Regions from separate parts of the Mesorhizobium sp. CNPSo 4671 genome, predicted to be linked through region 4. Evidence: predicted binding sites of a transcription regulator. Region 4 holds the regulator's gene; each other region holds the start of a gene.
What was found. Region 4 encodes LexA, which represses DNA repair genes until DNA is damaged. Its sites were predicted from a motif close to TGTTCNNNNTGTGTTCNG; they were not measured.
Positions count from the first base shown of each region.

Region 1: a site for LexA is predicted at 1,214-1,231, ahead of parE (DNA topoisomerase IV subunit B). Genes of this name have one in related genera too.
Region 2: a site for LexA is predicted at 2,229-2,246, ahead of recA (recombinase RecA). Genes of this name have one in related genera too.
Region 3: a site for LexA is predicted at 2,601-2,618, ahead of dinB (DNA polymerase IV). Genes of this name have one in related genera too.

Region 1 covers NZ_JBWLUW010000016.1:49,522-55,261, reverse strand. Annotated here, with positions in the region: gene AC04SF_RS31760 (type II and III secretion system protein family protein) at 1-106, opposite strand, end outside; gene cpaB (Flp pilus assembly protein CpaB) at 137-1,063, opposite strand; gene parE (DNA topoisomerase IV subunit B) at 1,302-3,359, shown strand; gene AC04SF_RS31745 (FUSC family protein) at 3,404-5,473, shown strand; gene AC04SF_RS31740 (DUF2336 domain-containing protein) at 5,470-5,740, opposite strand, start outside.
Region 2 covers NZ_JBWLUW010000009.1:112,201-117,940, reverse strand. Annotated here, with positions in the region: gene AC04SF_RS24320 (pseudouridine-5'-phosphate glycosidase) at 83-1,000, opposite strand; gene AC04SF_RS24315 (carbohydrate kinase family protein) at 1,078-2,022, opposite strand; gene recA (recombinase RecA) at 2,304-3,404, shown strand; gene alaS (alanine--tRNA ligase) at 3,673-5,740, shown strand, end outside.
Region 3 covers NZ_JBWLUW010000003.1:31,902-37,641, forward strand. Annotated here, with positions in the region: gene rsgA (ribosome small subunit-dependent GTPase A) at 1-932, opposite strand, end outside; gene dinB (DNA polymerase IV) at 1,323-2,570, opposite strand; gene AC04SF_RS08325 (DUF899 domain-containing protein) at 2,780-3,493, shown strand; gene AC04SF_RS08330 (winged helix-turn-helix transcriptional regulator) at 3,552-3,974, opposite strand; gene AC04SF_RS08335 (dihydrofolate reductase family protein) at 4,086-4,673, shown strand; gene AC04SF_RS08340 (SDR family oxidoreductase) at 4,799-5,680, shown strand.
Region 4 covers NZ_JBWLUW010000006.1:169,750-175,489, forward strand. Annotated here, with positions in the region: gene AC04SF_RS18895 (ABC transporter substrate-binding protein) at 1-826, opposite strand, end outside; gene AC04SF_RS18900 (GntR family transcriptional regulator) at 980-1,756, shown strand; gene lexA (transcriptional repressor LexA) at 2,195-2,932, shown strand; gene AC04SF_RS18910 (ComEC/Rec2 family competence protein) at 2,926-5,379, opposite strand; gene gltX (glutamate--tRNA ligase) at 5,482-5,740, shown strand, end outside.

The DNA.
Region 1 (5,740 bases), on a different contig from region 4:
CGCCGGGCAAGGTGAGCATCCCGCCCGTAGCCAGAGCAACCGCCATCGCCAGGTTGCGCACGAAGCGCAGCCGGCCCGTCATTCGATATAGGGTACGCATCAACATTGCCCTGTCCCGTCCGGTCCCCACCGGCCTTTACTTCTGGTCCCGCGCGGGAACCTGATATTCCTCGGCCTTCGTGCCGCGCGTCACGATGATTGTCTTGAATTTCGGCTTCTCAGGCTCCTTGGTCATCGCATCGAACAGCGAGCCGGCCGCGGCCTGAGCCTTGGCCGCCGCCGATCCGCCGAAGGAAGAGATGGTGGTGACGCCGTTCTTGCCATCGCCGCCTTCACCCGCGGAACGAAGCGACAGCGACAGCGTGCCGACGGTGCGGGCAAGCGCCACTTTCTGCGCACCTTCGGTCGTCACCTCGATGGTCACCGAATTGGAGATCTGCGGCGTCGTCTGGCGCACATCGGCACCCTGGCCGACGCTCAGCACCTTGGCGTCCGCAACGACGATCTCGGACGTGACGGTCGACCCGGCCGCCCCTTGCGCGTTCTTGGCCACTTCCTGGATTTCGCCGGCATCGCGCGTCAGCACGACATCAACGCGGTCGCCCGGCGTGACGAAGCCGCCGACACCGGCGATCTCATCGGTGCGGATGGTCACCGCCCGCATGCCGGGCGTCATCATGTTGGAAAGCGTTGCACGGCCATTTGGCCCCGACAGCTTGGTCAGCAGCACCGGCTCGTTGACCTCGATCGGCGACAGCACGACGCGGCTGCCTTCGCCGAGCAATCCGTCGATGGTCGGGAAGGCGCCCTGCGGCAGGGAATCCTGCGGCCACGGGATTTCGCTGAGCTTGGCGCGGTCGAGTTCCATGCCGTAGCGCAACGGCGCGTTCGCCACCACGATGGTCTTGAACTCGATCCTGGGCGGTGCCGGAGCGGCGATTGACGCCGTCTTCTCCTCGGCATTGGGCTTAGCCTGGCTCTTGACCCAGAAATCCGCGGCAAAGATCGAGATCGCGCCGAAAACGGCGGCGATGCCGATCATCGTTATGGCCTTGCCCCTCACGCCGAAACCCCTGATGCCCGCAGTTTCTTGTTATGTTGGGCTCACGCTAGGCCGTTTTGTTAAAGAATCAGCAATGCAGAATGGCGGCATTCGATCTATTTCCGCCCGCTTGGTTATCGAATGGTTTTAGGATATGAGGGGGTCAAATCCCCGAACGTAACAGGAACCTCCGTCGCTTGGCGCCGAAAAGCGTGGCAGTATCGACGGGTGATTCGCAGCACCGGACCGTATGGCAGGCATGGACGACAACAACGACCTCTTCGGTAATATGGACAAGCAGCCTCAGCCGGTCCGCACACCGGCGCGCCCGGCGGATCCGCTGGTGCAGGCGGCAGCCAAGCGCCCGGCCGCGACCAAGGACGGCAGCGAAGGCTATAGCGCCGCCGACATCGAGGTGCTCGAAGGCCTGGAGCCGGTGCGGCGCCGGCCGGGCATGTATATTGGCGGCACCGACGACAAGGCGATGCATCATCTGTTCGCCGAGGTCATCGACAATTCCATGGACGAGGCGGTTGCCGGCCATGCCACCTTCATCGACGTCGAGCTTTCAGCGGACGGGTTTCTGACCGTTACCGACAATGGCCGCGGCATCCCGGTCGATCCGCATCCGAAATACAAGAAGCCGGCGCTCGAAGTCATCATGACGACGCTGCATTCGGGCGGCAAGTTCGACTCCAAGGTCTATGAGACCTCGGGCGGCCTGCACGGCGTCGGCGTTTCCGTCGTCAACGCGCTGTCGGACCATCTGGAGGTCGAAGTCGCGCGAGGCCGCCAGCTTTACCGCCAAAGGTTCTCGCGCGGCATTCCTGTAAGCGGTCTGGAGCATCTCGGCGAGGTGCACAACCGCCGCGGCACCAAGACCCGCTTCCATCCCGACGAGCAGATTTTCGGCAAGGGATGCGCCTTCGAGCCGGCCCGGCTCTACCGCATGACGCGCTCGAAAGCCTATCTGTTCGGCGGCGTTGAAATCCGCTGGACCTGCGATCCCTCCCTGATCAAGGAAAAGGATCCGACGCCGGCCAAGGCTGAGTTCCATTTTCCAGGCGGCCTGAAGGATTATCTTAAGGCGTCGCTCGGCGACGATTTCCAGGTGACGCGCGAAATCTTCGCGGGAAAAAGCGAAAAGCAGGGCGGCCATGGCTCGCTTGAATGGGCGGTGACCTGGTTCGGCGGCGACGGCTTCATCAATTCCTACTGCAACACCATCCCGACCGGCGAAGGCGGCACGCATGAGGCGGGCTTCCGCAACGTGCTGACCCGGGGCTTGCGCGCCTATGCCGATCTTGTCGGCAACAAGCGCGCCTCGGTCGTCACCTCAGAAGACGTCATGATCTCGGCCGCCGGCATGCTGTCGGTGTTCATCCGCGAACCGGAATTTGTTGGCCAGACCAAGGACAGGCTGGCGACGATCGAGGCCATCCGCATCGTCGAGACGGCGATCCGCGACCCGTTCGACCATTGGCTGGCCGACAATCCGCAGGAAGCTTCGAAGCTGCTCGATTGGGTCATCGCGCGCGCCGACGAGCGGGTGCGCCGGCGCCAGGAAAAGGAAGTGTCGCGCAAGAGCGCGGTGCGCAAGCTGCGCCTGCCCGGCAAGCTCGCCGATTGCACGCAGAACGCGGCGGCAGGCGCCGAACTCTTCATCGTCGAAGGTGACTCGGCCGGCGGCTCGGCCAAGCAGGCACGCGATCGTGCCAGCCAGGCGGTATTGCCGCTGCGCGGAAAGATCCTTAACGTCGCCAGCGCCGGCAACGACAAGCTGGCCGCCAACCAGCAGATATCGGATCTGATCCAGGCACTTGGCTGCGGCACGCGCTCAAAGTATCGCGACGAGGATCTGCGCTACGACCGCGTGATCATCATGACCGACGCCGACGTCGACGGCGCTCACATCGCCTCGCTTTTGATCACCTTCTTCTATCAGGAAATGCCGGCGCTGGTGCGTGGCGGCCACCTCTATCTGGCGGTGCCGCCGCTTTACTCGATCAGGCAAGGCGGCAAGGTTGCTTACGCCCGCGACGATGCGCACAAGGACGAGCTCCTGCGTACCGAATTCACCGGACGCGGCAAGGTCGAGCTTGGCCGCTTCAAGGGTCTGGGCGAAATGATGGCCTCTCAGCTCAAGGAGACCACCATGGATCCGAGGAAGCGCACGCTGCTGCGCGTCGATGTGATCGACGCCGAGGCGGCGACCAAGGACGCGGTCGACGCACTGATGGGCACCAAGCCGGAAGCCCGCTTCCGCTTCATCCAGGAACGTGCCGAATTCGCTGAAGCGGAAGTGCTGGATATCTAGCCTCCTGCCGGTCCATAACAGGCTCAATTTGCGGAGACGAGCATGTGACCTGGGCACGGCTGAAGGCCTATTTCGAAACGAGCCTGGCCGGGCTGACGCAGCCGACGCGCTCAGACTGGATTTTCGCCCTTAGAACCGTTTCGGCCGGCCTGATCGCGCTGCTCGCCGCCTACGCCCTCAAGCTCGACCACCCGCAATGGGCGATGATGACGGTGTTCATCGTCGCCCAGCCAGTTGCCGGCATGGTGCTGGCCAAGGGTTTTTACCGGCTGCTCGGCACGCTTGCCGGTGGCGTCGCGGCGATCGGCATCACCACGGTCTTCGGCACCAACCCATGGGTGCTGGTGACGGTGCTCGCCGTCTGGATCGGCATCTGCACTCTGGTTTCCTCGCTGCTGCGCAATCCCGAAGCCTATGGGGCGGCACTTGCCGGTTACACCGCGATGATCATTGGCCTACCCGCCTTCGGACAGCCGCATCTGGTCGTCGACCTCGCGGTCGCGCGCTGCGCCGAGATCGTGCTCGGCATCGTCTGCGCCGGCCTGACCAGCCGGCTGATCCTGCCAAAACTGGCCAGCGACGCGATCATCTCGCGGCTGAAACGCTGCATTCTCGATCTCGCCACCTATGCCGGCGGTGCGTTCTCCGGCGGCGATCCCGCAACGCTCTCCAGCCTGCATCGAAAGCTGGTCGCCGACACCCAGACGCTTGGCGAGATGCGCGCCTATGCCAGACTTGAGGCACCGAGTTTCGCGCCACGCGCCCATCCGGTCCGGCGCACCATCGGACAGCTGCTCTCGGCGCTGTCGGCGGCTCGCGCGCTGCATTCGCACGCCGCCCCGAAAAACGCCGCACTCATCCCAGTGCGCTCGGAATTGCAGGCGCTTGTCAGCGAGCTAGCCGCCAAGCCCGGCGCCTTGGATGACACCACCCCCTGGGTGGCACGCCTCGACGCCATCTCGGCCAAGGCCCGGCAAATGCCCGATGCCGCGACCGATCAAGGCGACGACAGGGTCGGCACCATCACCCGCCTCACCATCGCCGCCGATTTCGCCGAAGCGCTGAAGCAGGTGCTGCGCGGGCTCGACGCACTGCGCGCGCCGGTTACGCGCCGGCCAGGCCCCGGCAACCGGCAGCCGGCCCTGGTGGTGCATCGCGACTATCCCGGCGCGGCGCGCAATGCCATCCGCGCCGCCCTTGCCACACTGCTGGTCGCGGCGTTCTGGCTGACGACGAAATGGTCGGAAGCCGCCGGCACCGTCATTCTCGTTGCCGTCGTGTCGAGCCTGTTTGCGGCTCGCCCCGACCCCGTGCAGGTGTCCTGGGGCTTCTTCAAGGGAACGTTGCTGGCTTTGCCCTTCGCCTTCCTCGTCGGCCAGATCGCATTGCCTGCCCTGCCCGGCTTCGGCTGGTTCGTCCTGTTTGTCGTGCCGATCCTGGTGCCGACGGCACTGGGCATGGCCAATCCGCGCTATGTCGGGGTAGCCACAGCCTTCGCCATCAACTTCCTCGCTTTCCTCAGCCCGCATCAGGCGATGACCTACGATCCCGGCCCCTTCTTCGCCGGCTCGGCATCGGTGCTGGTGGGCATCCTGCTGGCAATCGGCGTCTTCATTGTCGTGCTGCCCGCCGATCCATGGCTTGCCGCCAACCGCATCGTGCGGGCCATGCGCGAGGATCTGGCGCGGCTTTGCCTGCACGAGCGCGTGCCGAGGCGTTCGGCCTTCGAAAGCCTCGCCTATGACCGGATCAACCAGCTGATGCCGCTGGTGCAGAATTCCGGCAGAAAGGGCGAGGCGGTTCTGGGCGGCGGCGTCGCCGCCGTGACGGTCGGCCTGGAGATCCTGCGGCTGCGCGATGCCAGCCAAAACCATGCCATCCCGTCCGAAACCACGCTTTCGATCGCCAACTTCCTGAGAGGGCTGGCGCGCGAACTGCTCTTTCGCGCCCCCGGCGATCCGCAGACAGCGACCATCGCTGTCGCCCGGCAATATGCGGCGGGCATCGCTCAGCGAAACGCCACCGGCGACATGCTGCAGATCGCGGCATCACTGCGCATCATTGCCGCCGCGATGGAGGATTTTCCCGATTTCTTCGCAAAGGACCGAGGCTAGGCCGCCGCGATCGCCAGTGCGTGCCCACGCGCATTCTCGCGCAGCGCGTCGAGGTGGATCGACTTGACCAGGGTGGCGAGATCGCCCTCCGCGGATTGCCCGCCCAATTCCTTGAGCATCAGCCAGCTGACTTCCTGCACGCCGGCGACGCGTTTGCCATTGGCAACCTCGCGCCAGATTTTCAGCGCACGCAGGATGACCGCATGCGTGGCGGCAGCCAGCCCGGCGCTGCGGAACAGCGCCTGCAAGGCCACGTCGTGCCCGCCA
Region 2 (5,740 bases), on a different contig from region 4:
CGGGGAGAGGTCGGATTGCCCCGAATTGCTCTAGGCAATTCGGTCTTGGCAATCGGGGTGAGGGGGCCTTTGCCGCGTGAACCTACAGCGCCTTCGCAACCTCTGCCGCCAGCCGCGCATTGTTTTCGACAAGCGCAATGTTGGTCTTGAGACTCCGGCCGCCGGTCAGCTCCAGGATTTTTCCCAGCAGGAATGGCGTCACCGCCTTGCCGGTCACGTTGAGCGCCTCGGCAGCCTTTTGCGCCGCTTCGATGTAGCCCGCCATCTCCTCGGCCGGGATTTCGTGGTTTTCCGGCACCGGATTGGCGACCAGTACACCGCCGCCGAGACCCAGCGCTTGCCGTGTCTGGTAGAAATGCGCGATCTCTTCAGGCTTATGCAATGTGAGCGGCGCGCGGAACGGCGACTGCCGCGACCAGAAGGCCGGCATGGTCTCGCAGCCATGGCCGATCACCGGCACGCCGCGCGTTTCCAGAACCTCCAGCGTCTTTTCGATGTCGAGGATCGCCTTGGCGCCGGCCGAGACGACGATGACTGGCGTGCGCGCCAGTTCGTCGAGGTCGGCCGATATGTCAAAGCTCTTTTCGGCGCCTTTGTGCACGCCGCCAATGCCGCCGGTGGCGAACACTTTTATTCCGACCATATGCGCAGCGATCATCGTGGCGGCGACCGTGGTGCCGCCGGTGCGGCCTTGCGCCACGGCGAATCCAAGGTCGGCACGCGACAGCTTCATGGCGTCGCCGGTCATCGCCAGCGACTCCCGCTCGCCGTCGGACAGACCGATCTTGATGCGGCCGCCGACCACGGCGATCGTCGCCGGTACGGCGCCGCCATCGCTGATGATCTTCTCGACATTGGCCGCCATGGCGCCATTGTCGGGGTAGGGCATGCCATGGGTGATGATGGTGCTTTCCAGCGCCACCACCGCCCGCCCGGCGGCTAGCGCCTGCGCCACCGGCGCGTGGATGTCGATGAAGGGGCGGGCGGTCTCAGGGGTCATCTCGAATCTCCAATCCGCAGTGTGTCGCATCCACAAGGACACGTAGCCTGCACTGCGGCGTTATGAATTTGCCGGTCTCATGCCACTTCCCGGGCTTCCGGCACAAGAGCCAGAGCATCCGCAAAGGCCGCAGCGGTGAAGTCGGGAACTGCGTCGGCGCTTTCTATGGCCAGCGTCGCCGCGGCAACGCCTTCGCGCAAGGCCTGGCGCAATGGCAGGCCGCGCAGCAGCGCTGCGATCGTCGCGCCCGCCAGCGCGTCGCCGGCGCCGGTGACATCAGCGACTCTTCTCGGAGCAGGCGGCAGGATCGTAAAGGCGCCTGTGTCATCGAAGCCCAGCACCGGCGCGCTGCCCGCCGTCACCACGCCGCTGGCAAGGCCGCTGCATCGCAAACCGTCGATGACATCCCGCTCGGCGGCATTTGCGTTGACGCCGGCCAGCACGACGGCCTCGCGCCGGTTCATGAAGACCAGTGCCAGCGCGCCGAGCACCGGTATCAGCCGCACCACCTTGGCCGGCGAAATGGCAATGGCATACACCGGCTTGTCGGCGGCAAGCGAAACCAGCCGTTCCAATGCCGAGGACGGCAGATTGGCGTCGCACAGGACGGCATCGGCGGCGGCGATCGCTTCGCGGACCTTGGATCGCCTCATCTGCTTGGGGAACGCCAGATCGTACAGCGCCATGTCGGCGAAGCCGACGATCAACTCGCCCTCGCGGTCGATCAACGCCGTATAGCTCGGTGTCGTGCGATCGAGGAACACCGCCGACAGATCGGCGATCCCTGACTCGGCGATAGCGCGTGAAACGGTATCGCCGGCCGCATCGCCGCCCCGCATCGAAAGCAGTGAAGCCGAGACGCCGCGCCGCACTGTGCTGCGCAGCGCGTTGAAGACGCCGCCGCCGACATCCTCGCGCATCGTGCCGGGATTGGACGCGGCCGGCACGTAAGCGCCGGACACCTGGCCGCGCCGGTCGATATGGGCGCCGCCCACGGCCAGTATCTCTATGGATTTCACCATGCCAGCGATATGCCCTTTGTTATTGCAACTGCACAAGCGCTAGACTGCGTCGTAGACCTTCGCCAGCAAGATGGCGATTCGGCGGATCGATACAATCGAGCAGTCTGGCCCAATGCGGGGTGCATTCCTGTTCGATCTCTTGGTACGAAAAAAGAACAAATCCGGATATGACTTGTTTTTCAGATATTTGATCCCTCTTGCCAAACGAGAACAAAAAAGGTACAAAATGGCAGGGATTACGGATTGTCCGGCCTTCATTGACGACCAAGGGGTGATGTATCATGGCTCAGAATTCTTTGCGGCTTGTAGAGGATAAGGCAGTGGACAAATCAAAGGCTCTGGATGCGGCGCTGTCGCAAATCGAGCGGGCTTTCGGCAAGGGCTCGATCATGCGGCTCGGCGCGAACGAGCAGGTCGTCGAGATCGAAACGGTGCCGACCGGCTCGCTCGGCCTCGACATCGCGCTTGGCGTCGGCGGCCTGCCGCGCGGCCGCATCATCGAGATCTACGGGCCGGAAAGCTCGGGCAAGACGACGCTGGCGCTGCACACGGTGGCCGAAGCCCAGAAGAAGGGCGGCATCTGCGCCTTCGTCGACGCCGAACACGCGCTCGATCCGGTCTATGCCCGCAAACTTGGCGTCGATCTTGAAAACCTGCTGATCTCGCAGCCCGACACCGGCGAGCAGGCGCTGGAGATCTGCGATACGCTGGTGCGTTCCGGCGCCATCGACGTGCTGGTGGTCGATTCGGTCGCGGCACTGACGCCGCGCGCCGAAATCGAGGGTGAGATGGGCGATTCACTGCCGGGTCTTCAAGCTCGTTTGATGAGCCAGGCGCTGCGCAAGCTCACCGCCTCGATCTCGCGTTCCAACACCATGGTCATCTTCATCAACCAGATCCGCATGAAGATCGGCGTCATGTTCGGCTCGCCCGAGACCACGACCGGTGGCAACGCGCTGAAATTCTACGCGTCGGTGCGTCTCGACATCCGCCGCATCGGCTCGGTCAAGGACCGTGACGAGGTCGTCGGCAACCAGACCCGCGTCAAGGTGGTCAAGAACAAGCTGGCGCCGCCCTTCAAGGTGGTCGAATTCGACATCATGTATGGCGAGGGCGTGTCCAAGACCGGCGAGCTGGTCGACCTCGGCGTCAAGGCCGGCGTGGTCGAGAAGTCGGGCGCCTGGTTCTCCTATAATTCGCAGCGTCTTGGCCAGGGCCGCGAAAACGCCAAGCTGTTCCTGCGCGACAATCCCGATACCGCACGCGAGATCGAATTGGCGCTGAGGCAGAATGCCGGGCTGATCGCCGAGAAATTCCTCGAGAATGGTGGCTCTGAGGGCAATGGCGACGACGGTTTTGAGGACGAAGCCGGCGCGATGTAGGCGACGGCCAGAGTTCGGCCATAAAGTCGGCCTATGACCTGATGCTTAAGTAACCGAGTTCTTTAGTACCGCGTCCAAACCGCCGGCCTTCGAGCCGGCGGTTTTGTTTTTGGGCAGCGTCGAGCCAGCCTGGCAGCTCCTTGATTGGCCCAATTCCGTGTTTCTGGACAGGCTGGGGCGTGCCCGCTAAAAGGCCAAATCTATTTCTGCAAAGCAGAGACCAGTTTCCGCCGGCCGCGCCGGCGGTTTTCGCGAAAAGGCAGCAGTCATGAGTGGCGTGAACGAGATCCGGTCGACCTTTCTCGACTATTTCCGCAAGGAGGGCCACGAGGTCGTGGCCTCGAGCCCGCTCGTGCCGCGCAACGATCCGACATTGATGTTCACCAATGCCGGCATGGTGCAGTTCAAGAACGTCTTCACCGGTCTGGAGAAGCGGTCCTATTCGCGCGCCACCACTGCGCAGAAGAGCGTACGCGCCGGCGGCAAGCACAACGACCTCGACAATGTCGGCTACACCGCGCGCCATTTGACCTTCTTCGAGATGCTCGGCAATTTCTCCTTCGGCGATTATTTCAAGGAGCGTGCCATCGAGCTTGCCTGGAACCTGATCACCAAGGAGTTCGGGCTGAAGAAGGACAAGCTGCTGGTCACCGTCTACCACACGGACGACGAGGCGGCCGGCTTCTGGAAGAAGATCGCGGGTTTCTCGGACGATCGCATCATCCGCATCGCGACCTCGGACAATTTCTGGGCAATGGGCGACACCGGTCCTTGCGGGCCGTGCTCGGAAATCTTCATCGATCGCGGCGAGCACATCTGGGGCGGTCCTCCCGGCAGCCCCGAGGAGGATGGCGACCGCTTCCTCGAATTCTGGAACCTGGTGTTCATGCAGTATGAACAGGTGACGAAGGAGGAGCGCATCGACTTGCCGCGCCCGTCGATCGACACCGGCATGGGCCTGGAGCGCATGGCCTCCATCCTGCAAGGCGTGGAAAGCGTCTTCGAGACCGACCTGTTCCGGCACCTGATCGATGCGGCGTCTTCCGCGCTCGGCCGCGCTCCCGATACGGAAACGGTGGCGTCCTACCGCGTCATTGCCGATCATCTGCGCTCGTCCTCCTTCCTGGTCGCCGACGGCGTGCTGCCGTCGAACGAGGGCCGCGGCTACGTGCTGCGCCGCATCATGCGCCGCGCCATGCGCCACGCGCAGCTGCTTGGCGCAAACGAGCCGCTGATGTGGAAGCTGGTGCCGGCGTTGGTGCGCGAGATGGGCCAGGCCTATCCCGAACTGCTGCGCGGCGAACAGTTGATCACCGAGACGCTGAAGCTCGAGGAAACGCGCTTCCGCAAGACGCTGGTGCGCGGCCTCGGCCTGCTCTCCGAGGCAACAGAAACGCTTCATGCCGGCGACATGCTGGATGGCGAGACGGCGTTCAAGCTCTACGACACCTACGGCTTCCCGCTCGACCTGACGCAGGACGCGCTGCGTCAGCGCAACATCTCGGTCGATCTGGCCGGCTTCACCAATGCGATGGAGCAGCAGAAGGCCGAGGCGCGCAAACATTGGACCGGGTCCGGCGAGGCCGCCACCGAGACGGTGTGGTTCTCCGTGCGCGAAAAGACCGGCGCCACCGAGTTCCTCGGTTACGAGACTGAAGCTGCGGAAGGCCTCATTCAGGCGCTGGTCAAGGACGGTAAGAACGTCGACAGCGCCAACAAGGGCGATGCCATTGCGGTGGTCGTCAACCAGACGCCGTTCTATGGCGAGTCCGGTGGCCAGATGGGCGATACCGGCATCATCTCGGGCGAAGGATTCTCGATCGAGATTTCCGACACGCAGAAAAAGGCCGACGGGCTGTTCGTGCATCTTGGCAAGGTGGCGAGCGGCACCGTCAAGACGGGCGCTGCCGTCGAGCTCAAGGTGGACCATGCGCGCCGCACCAGGCTGCGTGCCAACCACTCCGCCACGCACCTGATCCACGAGGCGCTGCGCGAGGTGCTGGGCACCCATGTCGCGCAGAAGGGCTCGCTGGTCGCGCCGGAGCGGCTGCGCTTCGACATCTCGCACAACAAACCGATCTCGGCCGAAGAGCTCGAAGAGGTCGAGCGCATGGCCAACGAAATCGTCGTGCAGAACAGCCCGGTGACGACGCGCCTGATGTCGGTCGACGACGCCATCGCCGAGGGCGCCATGGCGCTGTTCGGCGAGAAGTATGGCGATGAGGTGCGCGTCGTGTCGATGGGCACGGGGCTGCACGGCGCCAAGGCCAACCGGCCCTATTCGGTCGAACTCTGCGGCGGCACACATGTCAGGGCGACCGGCGATATCGGCCTGG
Region 3 (5,740 bases), on a different contig from region 4:
ACCGCACAGCCCGGCTCATGCACATGCGTGCAGTCGCGGAATTTGCACAGCGGGGCAAGCTCGGTGATCTCGGCAAACAGCGTGTCGATGCCGTAGCCGACGTCGCTGACCTGCAGCGTGCGCATGCCCGGCGTGTCGATCACCCAGCCGCCACCGGCAATGGCATGCAGCGACCGCGCCGTGGTGGTGTGGCGTCCCTTGGCATCGTGTTCGCGAATGGCTCCGGTCTGCTGTGGCGATTGCTGCGCCGATCCGGCCAATGTGTTGACCAGTGTCGATTTGCCGACGCCGGAGGACCCGATCAGCGCCACCGTCTGCTCCGTGCCGCACCAGGCGGCGAGCGCGGTCGCGGCATCCGATGTGCGCGGGTTCAGCGTCACCACGGCCAGGCCGCGCTGCAGTGCGGCGGCTTGGATTTGGTAGGCCTCGGCGTCTTCAGCCGTGTCGGCCTTGGTCAGTAGGATCACCGGTGTCGTTCCGGCCTCGTTGGCCAGCGCCAGATAGCGCTCGAGCCGGGCGATGTTGAAGTCGGCATTGCAAGAGGTGACGATGAACAGCGTGTCGACATTGGCCGCGGCCAGCTGTGGCACCCTTCCACCCTGGGTGCGGCGTTCCAGCACCGTCTTGCGGGTCAGGCGACGCTTCACAAGCTGATCATGCGGCTCGACCAGCACCCAGTCGCCGACGGCGTAGTCGCCGGTGTTCGCATTCGCCGGCAGCGCTAGATCCATTTGCCCTGACTGAGACATGCCGCTCAGGCGATCGCGGTGCACCATGGCAATGCGGACCGGGATGAGGTTTGCCTCGCCCGGCTCAAGCTGATCGTCGAAGAAATCCGACCAGCCAAGACCGGCAAGCGATAGTGAAGGGGCGGGGGAGGAGGCCGTCAAGGCTTCGACCAAGGGTACGGCGTCGCTGACATCGGACAGTATCTCTGGCAAGAAGAGGTGTGGCGTGGACAACGCCTTTCGGGGGCGATCCGCCCACGCTGTTGTATGGGCGGCATGGTGAGATTTGGCAAGCATTTCACGGCGAGAGGGCCGGGCTCACCCGTCAGCGACCTCGATTGTCGCGATGATCACCAGGCGAGCCTCAGGACAAGAAGCCGCTCGCCAGGCCGGAGTCCGCATTTTCTTGACAAGCCGCGCTGGCCGGATGTTACTGCCGCCAGCCGCTTGGGCTGGGGGACTTTGCCGTGAAGAAGACATATCAGAAGCCGGTGCTGGTGAAGCGCGAAATGCTGTCCGCCGTGACCGCCGCGCCTGCCACGTCCGGGCGTTGATCCGGAAGCCGTAGGGCGAGGGGGCTGACGCTTCCCGCGCTCACAATTCCTTTTCCGCCAATTCCCTGAATTCGTCGGGCACGGAGCGCGCCGCCTCCAGCGCCACCGTGCCATAACCGACGGCCTGCTTGCCAAAACGCTCGCGGATCTTGTCGATGGCGCGGTCGGCGCCGAAGCGGGCGAGGCCTTGTCTGCTGCCGGGGCGACGCTTCTCGTCGGCGAGGCCAAGCGGCAGATCGAGCTGCAGCTCGACACTTTCCTCGAGATGCGAGACCGAGATCGCCAGCAGCGAGATCGTCTTCTCTCCGGGATGGTCGGCGAGCACGCCGCGCACCAGGTCGCCAGCGACCTCGGCCAGCATGGTCGTCGCCGAAATCGGCTGATCCAGCGTGATCGACCGCGTCACGGTGCTGAGATCGGCAAAGCGCACGCGCACCGTCACCGTGCGACCGGGCCGCGCCTTGGCGCGCAGCCGGCTGGCGACGCGGTCGGCCAGATGCAGCAAGGTCGGCACGATCACCCGCGCCACGGCCGGCTTCTGCCCAAGCGCCGATTGCGCGCCGGCCGATTGCGCCCGCCGCCTGGTCTCCAGTTTTATCGGGTCGCGGTTCCATGACAGGGCGGCGAGCTTTTCGCCGGCGGCGGGCCCGAGCAGCCTGGTCAGTGCGCCGCTATGCGTCCTCGCCAATTGGCCGATGGTCTCGACGCCGATCTCGGCCAGCCGCGCCCTGGTCGCCGGCCCGACGCCCCACATCAGGCCGACCGGTAAATCGTGCAGGAAGGCGAGCTCCGTGCCGGGATCGACCACCACCAACCCGTCGGGCTTGGCGACCTGCGAGGCGATCTTGGCCAGATGCTTGGTGCGGGCCACGCCGATCGAGATCGGCAGGCCGAGTTCGGCCCGCACGCGGCGGCGGATGGCCGTGGCGATCTCCTGTGGCGAGCCGAACAGATGGGTGCAGCCGGCGACATCGGCAAAGGCCTCGTCGATGGAAATGCGTTCGACCACCGGCGTGAAATCGTCGAGCACCTTTATCGCCGCGTCGCCCAGCCGCTGGTAGTGGCTGAAATTCCCGCCGACGAAGATCAGCTGCGGGCAAAGCTCGCGTGCCTTGCGCCCCGGCATGCCGCCACGCACGCCAAAGGCGCGAGCTTCATAGGAAGCGGCCAACACCACGCCGCCGCCGACGGCAATCGGCTTGCCGCGCAGCGACGGGTCGAGCAACTGCTCGACCGAGGCATAGAAGGCATCGAGATCGGCATGCAGGATGGTGGCTGTCGTTTCCATCCGGCTGCATATCCACGGTTGCTGATGGATTAGAACGAATAGAGAACATAACGCGTACAGCTGTCAAGCGGTATGTCCGCGTTCGGCTGTATCATCTGCGCTCTTCCCGCGAAAACTGCACAGCCAAATGTCGAATCGCGGTTTTCAACAACGTCCTAGAGACGGGCAACGAGGCTGCAGCATACGCCTGAGTGCGTAAGGAGGACGACATGACCGACCACATCAACGCGCCTTACTCGGAGTGGTTTGAAGCGCACAAATCGCATCTCAAGAAAGAAAAGGCGTTGACGCGCCAGCGTCAACAGCTCGCGGCGGAGCGGCGGGCACTGCCGTGGCTGCGCATCGACAAGCCCTACGTTTTCGATACGAGCGAGGGAAAGAGATCGCTGGCCGATCTGTTTGCCGGCCGCAGCCAGCTGATCGTCTATCACTTCATGTTTCCGCCCAATGCGGATTATCGCTGCACCGGCTGTTCATTCCTTTGCGACCACATCGACGCCGCCAACCAGCATCTCAGGCATCACGACGTCTCCCTGGTCGTCTGCGCGCGTGCACCGCTCGCCGAGCTCATGGATTTCAAGGCGCGGATGAACTGGCAGTTCGACTGGGTTTCGTCGTTCGGGAGCGATTTCAATTTCGACTTCCAGGTGTCGTTCACCGAGGACCAGATCAGTTCGGGCAAGGTGCTCTTCAATTTCGAAGAGGTCGCGATGACAGGCAGGGATCGCGGTGGCGCGACCGTTTTCTACCGGGATGACGACGGCAAGATCTATTGCACTTTCCAGGTGCGGAGCCGGGGCGGCGAGAACCTGATCGGGACCTACAGCTATCTCGACCTCACGCCCATCGGCCGCAATGAAAACGGGCCATCGCATACGCTGGGCGATTGGGTCCGCCTTCACGATGAGTATGATGATCGCTGATGATCCGCCGCGCAGTTGGGCAAAGCCCACCTCGGGGCATCTTTCAGAACTTCGGTGATCAAGCGTTCGCCAGATGCTCCGCCCGCAGCGCCGCCTTGATCGGCTCCAGCGCCGGTTCGCCGCCGGCCGCCAGCTCGTCGGCGATGCGGGCGAGCTGATCGTCGGCCTTGCGGTGCTTGCTGCCCCAGGCGCCGAGCGTGGCCAGCACCGGCAACAGGTCGATGCCGGCCTCGGTCAACCGGTAGATCGCCTTCAGCCCATGGCTCGGATCGTCGCTGCGGGTGAGGATGCCTTCGTCCTGCAGCGTCTGCAGGCGCTCGGCCAGCGTGCGCGAGGAGATGCCTTCATCCGACTGCAGGAATTCGCGAAAATGCTTTTTCCCGGCGAAGACCAGGTCGCGGATGATGAGCAGCGTCCAGCGGTCGCCGAGCAGTTCCAGCGACAGGCTGATGGGGCAGCCGGATCTTTCGCGCGTCGACATGTCTATGGTTCCATTTTTAAATCACTTTACTCTTGACATCATTTTTCCCGCACGTCAATGGTTCCAAAAGTAAACTAATTCCCCTTGAACCGGACAAACGAGGAGACGACGATGAAAAAGCTGATCCTGCAGATGCAGATGTCGGTCGACGGTTTTGTCGGGGCGAGCGAGGACCATCGCTGGCAGCTCTGGGAATGGGGCGACAACATCGGTTGGGACGAGGACCTAAAGCGCGATTTCAACACCGTCTTCGCCGGCATCGATACCATCCTGCTCAGCCGCAAGATGGCCGAGGAGGGCTATCTCACCCATTGGGGTAACGCGGCGAAGAAGTTTCCCCACGACCCGTTCTACGCCTTCGCCCAGCGTATCGTGGAGGCCCGGAAGGTGGTGCCGAGCGACAGGCTGAAGGCTTCGCGATGGGAACGCACGACGGTGGTGAGCGGCGACCTGCCGCGCGAAGTCGAGGCGCTGAAGGCGGGCGAGGGGGCTGATATCGCCGTCTTCGGCGGCGCCGGCTTCGCCTCCTCCTTGATCGCCGCCGGGCTGGTCGACGAGTTCCAGCTGTTCGTCAACCCGGCGGTGCTGGGCGCGGGACGCCGCATCTTCGACCAGGGCGGTTTTCAGAACCTCCGGCTGGTCGGTTCGAAGGCCTATGGCTGCGGCATGGTGATCAACCGCTACGCTCCGGCGAGGTGACCGCAGCGTGGCAAAGGCATCGTGCCGATAAAAACTGTTTGGGCAGAATCCTTTGCCCTCGTCTCCTCGTCTTCAAGGTGCGGTCGCCGTCGTGGCGGGCGCGGCAATCCCAGATGGAGATGATGATGATCCTGGTGACGGGCGCCACCGGCCTGAACGGCAAAGCGATCGTGCGCGAGCTCGCGCGGCAGAAGCATGAGGTGAGGGCGCTGGTGCGCGATCCCGACCGGGTGTCCGTGGCAGGGCTTGGCGGGCTTGCCGGCGTTGAACTGGTCGGGGGCGACATGCGCCGGGCGGACACGCTGGGCGCCGCACTCAATGGCATCGACCGTGTGCTGATGATTTCGACCGCGGCCGAAGACATGACGGAAACGCAGTGCCGATTCATCGATAGCTGCAAGCAGGCCGGTGTCGCGCATGTGATAAAATTCTCCGGTGCCGAATCCAACATCGGCTATGACGCGACGAAGTTCCGCTTCACCCGCATGCATGAGGAGGTCGAGCGCTATCTGGAAGGGGCCGGCATGGCATGGACGCATCTGCGCCCCAGCCAGTTCATGCAGGTCTACCTGCGCGACGCGCCGACCATTGCCGCCGAGGGCGCATTATATCTCGCGCTCGGCGAGACCGAACTGTCGCCGGTCGATGTCGAGGATATTGCCAAGGTGGCCTTCCGGCTGCTGCGCGACGGTGGCCATGAAGGCGAGAGCCTCGATATGACCGGGCCGGAGGCGCTGACGATGAGCGCTATCGCGGCGCTGATATCGCAAGCGATCGGCAAGCCGGTTCGCTATGTCGATGTCAGCCCCGCAGAGCGGCGGCGCAAGCTGCTGGCCGGCGGTGTTCCGGCCGGCTTCGCCGATGCGCTGGACGAACAACTGGCCGAGCGGTTGCGACGACCGAAATCGCGGGTGCATCTGGCCACGCACGACATGTTCGGCGTGCGGCCGACGCCGTTCCTCGAATTCGCCCAACGCCACGCCGCGATGTTTCGGGGAGAGGGTTAGACGGGTCCCGGAAAAATCATCCGCGGGCGGCGTATCCTTTTTATCAGCCCGTCCGTCTCT
Region 4 (5,740 bases):
TGCCGGCGTTCATGCCGACCTGCGTGTAATTGACCGCGAAGCTCGCCGGTACGGTGCCGTTGCGGACCGCGCTGTCATCGGAGTTAACGACCGGGATGCCGGCCTGGCGGGCAGCCGCGGAAACTGCGGCGATCGCCGGCTGGATCAGGTTCGAAGCCGGGCCGTAGATTACGTCGACCTTGCCGGCGAGCGAGGCGATACGTTGCTGGATGTCATTGACGTTGTCGACACCGACTTCCACAACTTCGAAGCCGGCCGCCGGTGCCGCCGCCTTGATCTTTTCGACCAAGGCGACGTCATTGGCCTCGCCTGGATTGTAAGGCACGCCAAAGCGCTTGGCGTTTGGCAGCAGCTTCTTGGTGAAGGCCATCACCGCGGCGACATCCTGCAGATCGCTGGCGCCGGTCATGCCATCGTCGCCGGCGTCCCATGACGGCACCAGCTTGGCCGCCACCGGGTCGGTGACCGCGGCAAAGACGATCGGAATGCCGGAGCCCGCGAGCGCCTTCTTGGCGATCTGCGAGACCGGCGTGGTGATGGTGTAGATCAGCTTGGGCTGTTCCGCCTGCAGCTTGGCGATCATCTGCGGCACCAGCGATGCGTCGAAATTGGTATGGCTTTCCGCGTAGACGACGTCCTTGCCCTCGACAAAGCCCTTGTCCGTCAGTGCCTTCTTGAAGCCGGCTATGGCAGCGTTGAGCTGCGGATGCTCGCCGAAATTGGCGATGCCGATGCGGATCTGATCGGCTGCGGCGCTCCCGGCGCTGAGCATCAATGCGCCTGCCAGGGCCAATCCCGACAGCCAAGCGGATTTCGACTTCAACATCATTTCCTCCCAGATTTGATCAGCGCCGCTCACAGGGCGGCAACTGCGGCGATCATGGTCAGTCCCTCGCCGCGTGTCAAACATTATATATAATTCTTGCCATGCCTCCACATCATATATAATTTTCGCAAGCCCGATGATGGACGGATCGCGATGCAGGATCAGAACAGCTCCACTAAGACCGAAGCGGCCTATCAGCTGCTGCGGCGCGATATCCTGACCACCCGCCTGATGCCGGGCGCGCCGCTCAAGCTGAGCGCGCTGCGCACCACATACGGCGTCGGCTGGACGCCGCTGCGGGAAGCCTTGTCCCGACTTGAAGCCGAGCGCCTGGTCACCGCCATCAGCAATCGCGGCTTTGCCGTCGCTCCCGTGTCGCGCGCCGAGCTCGAGGATCTGGCGCGCGCAAGGATGGTTGTCGAAATGCCGCTGTTCCTGGAATCGATCGCGAATGGCGGCAGAGAATGGGAGGACGCGGTCGTCACCGCCCATTACCGGCTCTCGCGCTGCAAGACCGCGGTCGACGACCCTTCCGATGCGGCCGTCGACAAATGGGACGAGAGCCATGAGGCCTTCCATGCGGCGCTGCTGAGCGCGGCAACATCCAACTGGCTTTTGCGCTTCCGCTCGACGATCGCCGATCAGTTGCGGCGGCATCATCGTTTTCTCGGTCTGGCGCCGACATTGCGGGCGGCGGCCGGCCTCAAGGATGGCTATGGCGAAGCCATGGACGCCTTGCGCGAGGCGATCGCAATCGAGCATCACACCGAGATCATGGAAGCGGCGCTCGATCGCGACGTGGAGCGAGCAAAAGCACTGATGACGGCGCATATCGGCTACACGCTGCACGTCTATGTGCACAGCGAAGACAGCGGCGCCAACAACACCTACGCCGCACGTGCCGGCAGTCTGAAAGCGGTTTCCGGATGACCTTGCCGCGGCGCGTCATCTCCGGCGGCAAAATCGATGCCGGCGCCTATGCGCAGGTTCTGGCCGGAGCGATGCCGGGAGCCTGAACGCGTTCTATCCCCGCATAGCCAGCGATTGTTGACGTTTTGATTTCGTTTCGTTCCGCCGAAAATGGATCCGTTCGCCATACAATCCACCCTGAGAATGCCTTTCAAACGCCTGATGCCAAACAGGATAAGAGGATACGCCACAGGCTATTAACCATAATGATTTCAATGCACGTGCCGACGGTGAAGGTGGTCGGTTGACGCCTGCCACCCGGAGCGAAAATTTCTGGGGCCTTAACAAATTCACTAAACTTTAAACAGTTGCAGAACACAACTGGAACAGATAGTGTTTGTTCTGGGTTTGTTTTTCGATTCTGGTTCACACCCTTCGTTCAATGCCTTGGGGGCCGCCATGCTGACACGCAAGCAACATGAACTGCTGATGTTCATTCATGAACGGCTCAAGGAAAGCGGCATTCCGCCTTCCTTCGACGAGATGAAGGAAGCGCTCGATCTTGCCTCCAAGTCGGGGATCCATCGACTGATCACGGCACTGGAGGAACGTGGCTTCATTCGCCGGCTGCCGAACCGGGCACGCGCGCTGGAAGTGCTGCGGTTGCCGGATTCGATCGCGCCCGGCCTCAACGCGGCAAAGAAATTCTCGCCGAGCGTCATCCAGGGCAGTCTCGGTCAGGGCGGCCTTGGCCGCCAGATCAAGCCGGCACCATCGCGCCTGCCCTCCGCCGGCAATGATGACGACGCGGTCTCCGCCGTGTCGATCCCGGTGATGGGCCGTATCGCCGCCGGTGTGCCGATCGATGCCATCCAGCATCAGACGCATTCGATCTCGGTGCCGCCGGACATGATCATGGGTGGCGAGCACTATGCGCTGGAGGTCAAGGGCGACTCGATGATCGAGGCTGGCATCTTCGATGGCGACACGGTCATTATCCGCAACGCCGACACGGCAAGCCCGGGCGAGATCGTCGTCGCCCTGGTCGACGAGGAGGAAGCGACGCTGAAACGGTTCCGCCGCAAGGGAGCCTCGATTGCGCTCGAAGCCGCCAACCCGGCCTACGAGACGCGCATTTTCGGGCCCGACAGGGTCAAGGTGCAAGGCAAGCTGGTCGGGTTGATCCGGCGCTACTGAGCAGGCACGGCCTTCTTTTCAGGTTTTTGATAGGGCGCCAGCCCCCTCGCCTCGCGTGAAAATTTTCGCTGCGCATGCCAGGGCCGATACGGTCCATCCACCGCGAAACTGACGATTGGCGGACCGGTCGCCGATTGGCGGTCGAAGAAGACGGCGCCACTGCCCTTTCGGGCCAGTTGCCGTCTGGTAACGACAAGAACCAGCGGATTGTGGCAGGCATCATAGCCTGTCGCGTCATTGACGACGATCAGATCGGCAAAACCGCAGGCCTTCCAGGTGGCCTTGCGGTCTTCGACATGTGCGATGATCGCACCCGACGGGTGCCGGGCAAGACAGACACCATCCGTGCAATAGAATGGCGCTCCAGGCGGGAGGTTGACGGCATCGGCAATGCCGAATTGCCCGTCCGCCTTGTCGAACATCTCCGGCGCGACGATGGTTTCGGACACCAGCGCGCGTTTCCAATTGTCGACGGTGAACTCGTTCGGGCGAGCCCGGCTGACCGCGAGTTCGCCGCCGCCGATCGGCACCGCGACCAGCCGCGCATCTTCCGAGATAAGCACATCCGGCGTGCGCGTATCCGACACCGTCAACAGTCCGGCAAGCGCGAAGGGCAGTGCCGCGAGCCGCAGCCATGTCGTCGCCATCGTCGCGATGACCAGGGCAATCGTCACCAGCAGGACGGAGTGCTGCGAAATCAGCCCGACCGCATCGACGGGAGAGCGTTCCGATATCCACGCCGATATGGCGATCATCGCCGTCAGGCCTTTGCCCATCAAGTGGAGAAAAGGCCCGTCCAAACCAAAGGGCATTGTCAAAGCGCTGACAACCGCCAGAAACATGACGACTGAGACAATTGGCATGATAGCCAGATTTGCGAACAGGCTGAGCGGCGACACACGCTGGAAGTGCCATATTGCAAACAGCGCCGTGGCACTGCCGGCAATGATGGACGTCATCGCCACCCCTCCTGTGAGCGCGAGGAATTTTCGCGTGAGAAAGCCCGGTAGCGATCGCTTCGGCGGTGGCGGCCTTGCCTTTCCCGTGCGGTGATCAGCCCAGCCTGCATAGGCACCGACCAAAGCCGCAGTCGCAGCGAACGACATCTGGAAGCTTGGGCCGACGACTTCATGCGGCGACACCACGATGACGGCGATCGCTGAGATCGCCAAATTGCGCATCGTCAGCGCCGCGCGATCAAACAGCACGGCAATCAGCATCACCCCCAGCATGATGAAGCTGCGTTCGGCGGCGACGACGACACCGGAAATGACGAGATAGGCGGCGATCGAGAACAGGGCTGCCGCAGCGGCGTATTTCTTCACCGGCCGGCGCGCGGAAAAGTCCGGAAACAGCGCGAAAGCCCCGCGCAGCAGACCCATGATGGTGCCGGCGACCAGCGCCATATGCAGTCCGGAAATGGAGATGATGTGGTAGATGCCGGTGCGCCGCATCGCTTCGTTGATTTCGTCGGGAATGCCGGCCCGCACGCCAACGATCAGCGCCGCCGCGATCTCGCCTTCGGCACCGCCGACCGTGGCCCGGATATGATCGGCAATGGCTTCACGGGCATTTTCTATGCCGGAGAAAAGGCGGGCCGTGAGCGGCATCTCACCATCATCGGCTGCGACAAGCTTTGGATTGCCGAGAAAGAAGCCGCTGCCGCCAATGCCGGCGAAATAGCTGTCGAAGGAGAAATCGTAGCTGTCCGGCCGCACCGGACCGGTCGGCGGCAACAGTTTGGCGTAGCCGGTGACCAGGGAGCCGGCGGTCATGTCCGCCGGGATATTGCGCGCCGAAAGCCGGACCCTTTCCGGCGCATAGCGCAGCGTCGGCCGCGCGGTCGACGTCACGTCAATGGTCAGCCGGATGCGGCCGGTCTCCATCCGGTCGAGCGAGACGACGTGGCCGGTCACTTGCGTAGAGATTTCCGAACCGAGCATCTGGGTACCCGCCCGCCATGTCTCGACCTTGGCGGCAAGCAGGCCAAGCGCGCATAACAATGCCGCCATGAAGCCCAGCTGGGTTTTCGGCCAGGAGCGCGAGACAAGCGCGCAGATCGCCATCAGCACGACGACCGCGACAGGTCTTGCGAAGTCGGGCTCCGCCGACAGCGAGTAATAGCCGATCGCTCCAGCAGCCAGACAGACCGGCACCAGCAGGAAGGCGATGCCCCGGTCAAGCTCCAGTTCTGCTGCCATCGCCACGCTATGGCGCAGGCGAGGCAGGGAGACCTGGCCGAGTTGCCGCCGGACACGCACAATCCGGCCCAAGACAGGGGACGGAAGTGGCGCCGGAACATCCGCCTGCAGCGGTTGGCCGCCTGGCGCAGGCACAACGGCTGAAGGCGGCAGTGAGGTTGGCGGCGGGATCGCAAACAGGGATCGCTCGCTGACGCCAACACTAGCGTCCTCGCCCCGATCCGAGCCCCGCCCTCGTCCAACCATCGGGTCTGCCCCTTGCACCCCTGACGCCCTATGCTACATGAACGCCGGGCGCGCGAAAGTCCGCGCAGCCGCACCCCGCTTCAGATGGTTTCCGAGAGTTTCATGTCCGACAAGGTCGTCACCCGTTTTGCCCCCTCACCCACCGGCTATCTGCATATCGGTGGGGCGCGCACGGCGCTGTTCAACTGGCTGTACGCCAAGCACACCGGCGGCACGATGGTGCTGCGCATCGAGGATACCGACCGCGAACGCTTTAACGAGGCGGCTACCCAGGCCATTCTGGATGGACTGACCTGGCTTGGGCTTTTCTGGGACGGCGAGGCCATATCGCAGTTCGAGCGTGCGCCGCGCCATCGCGAGG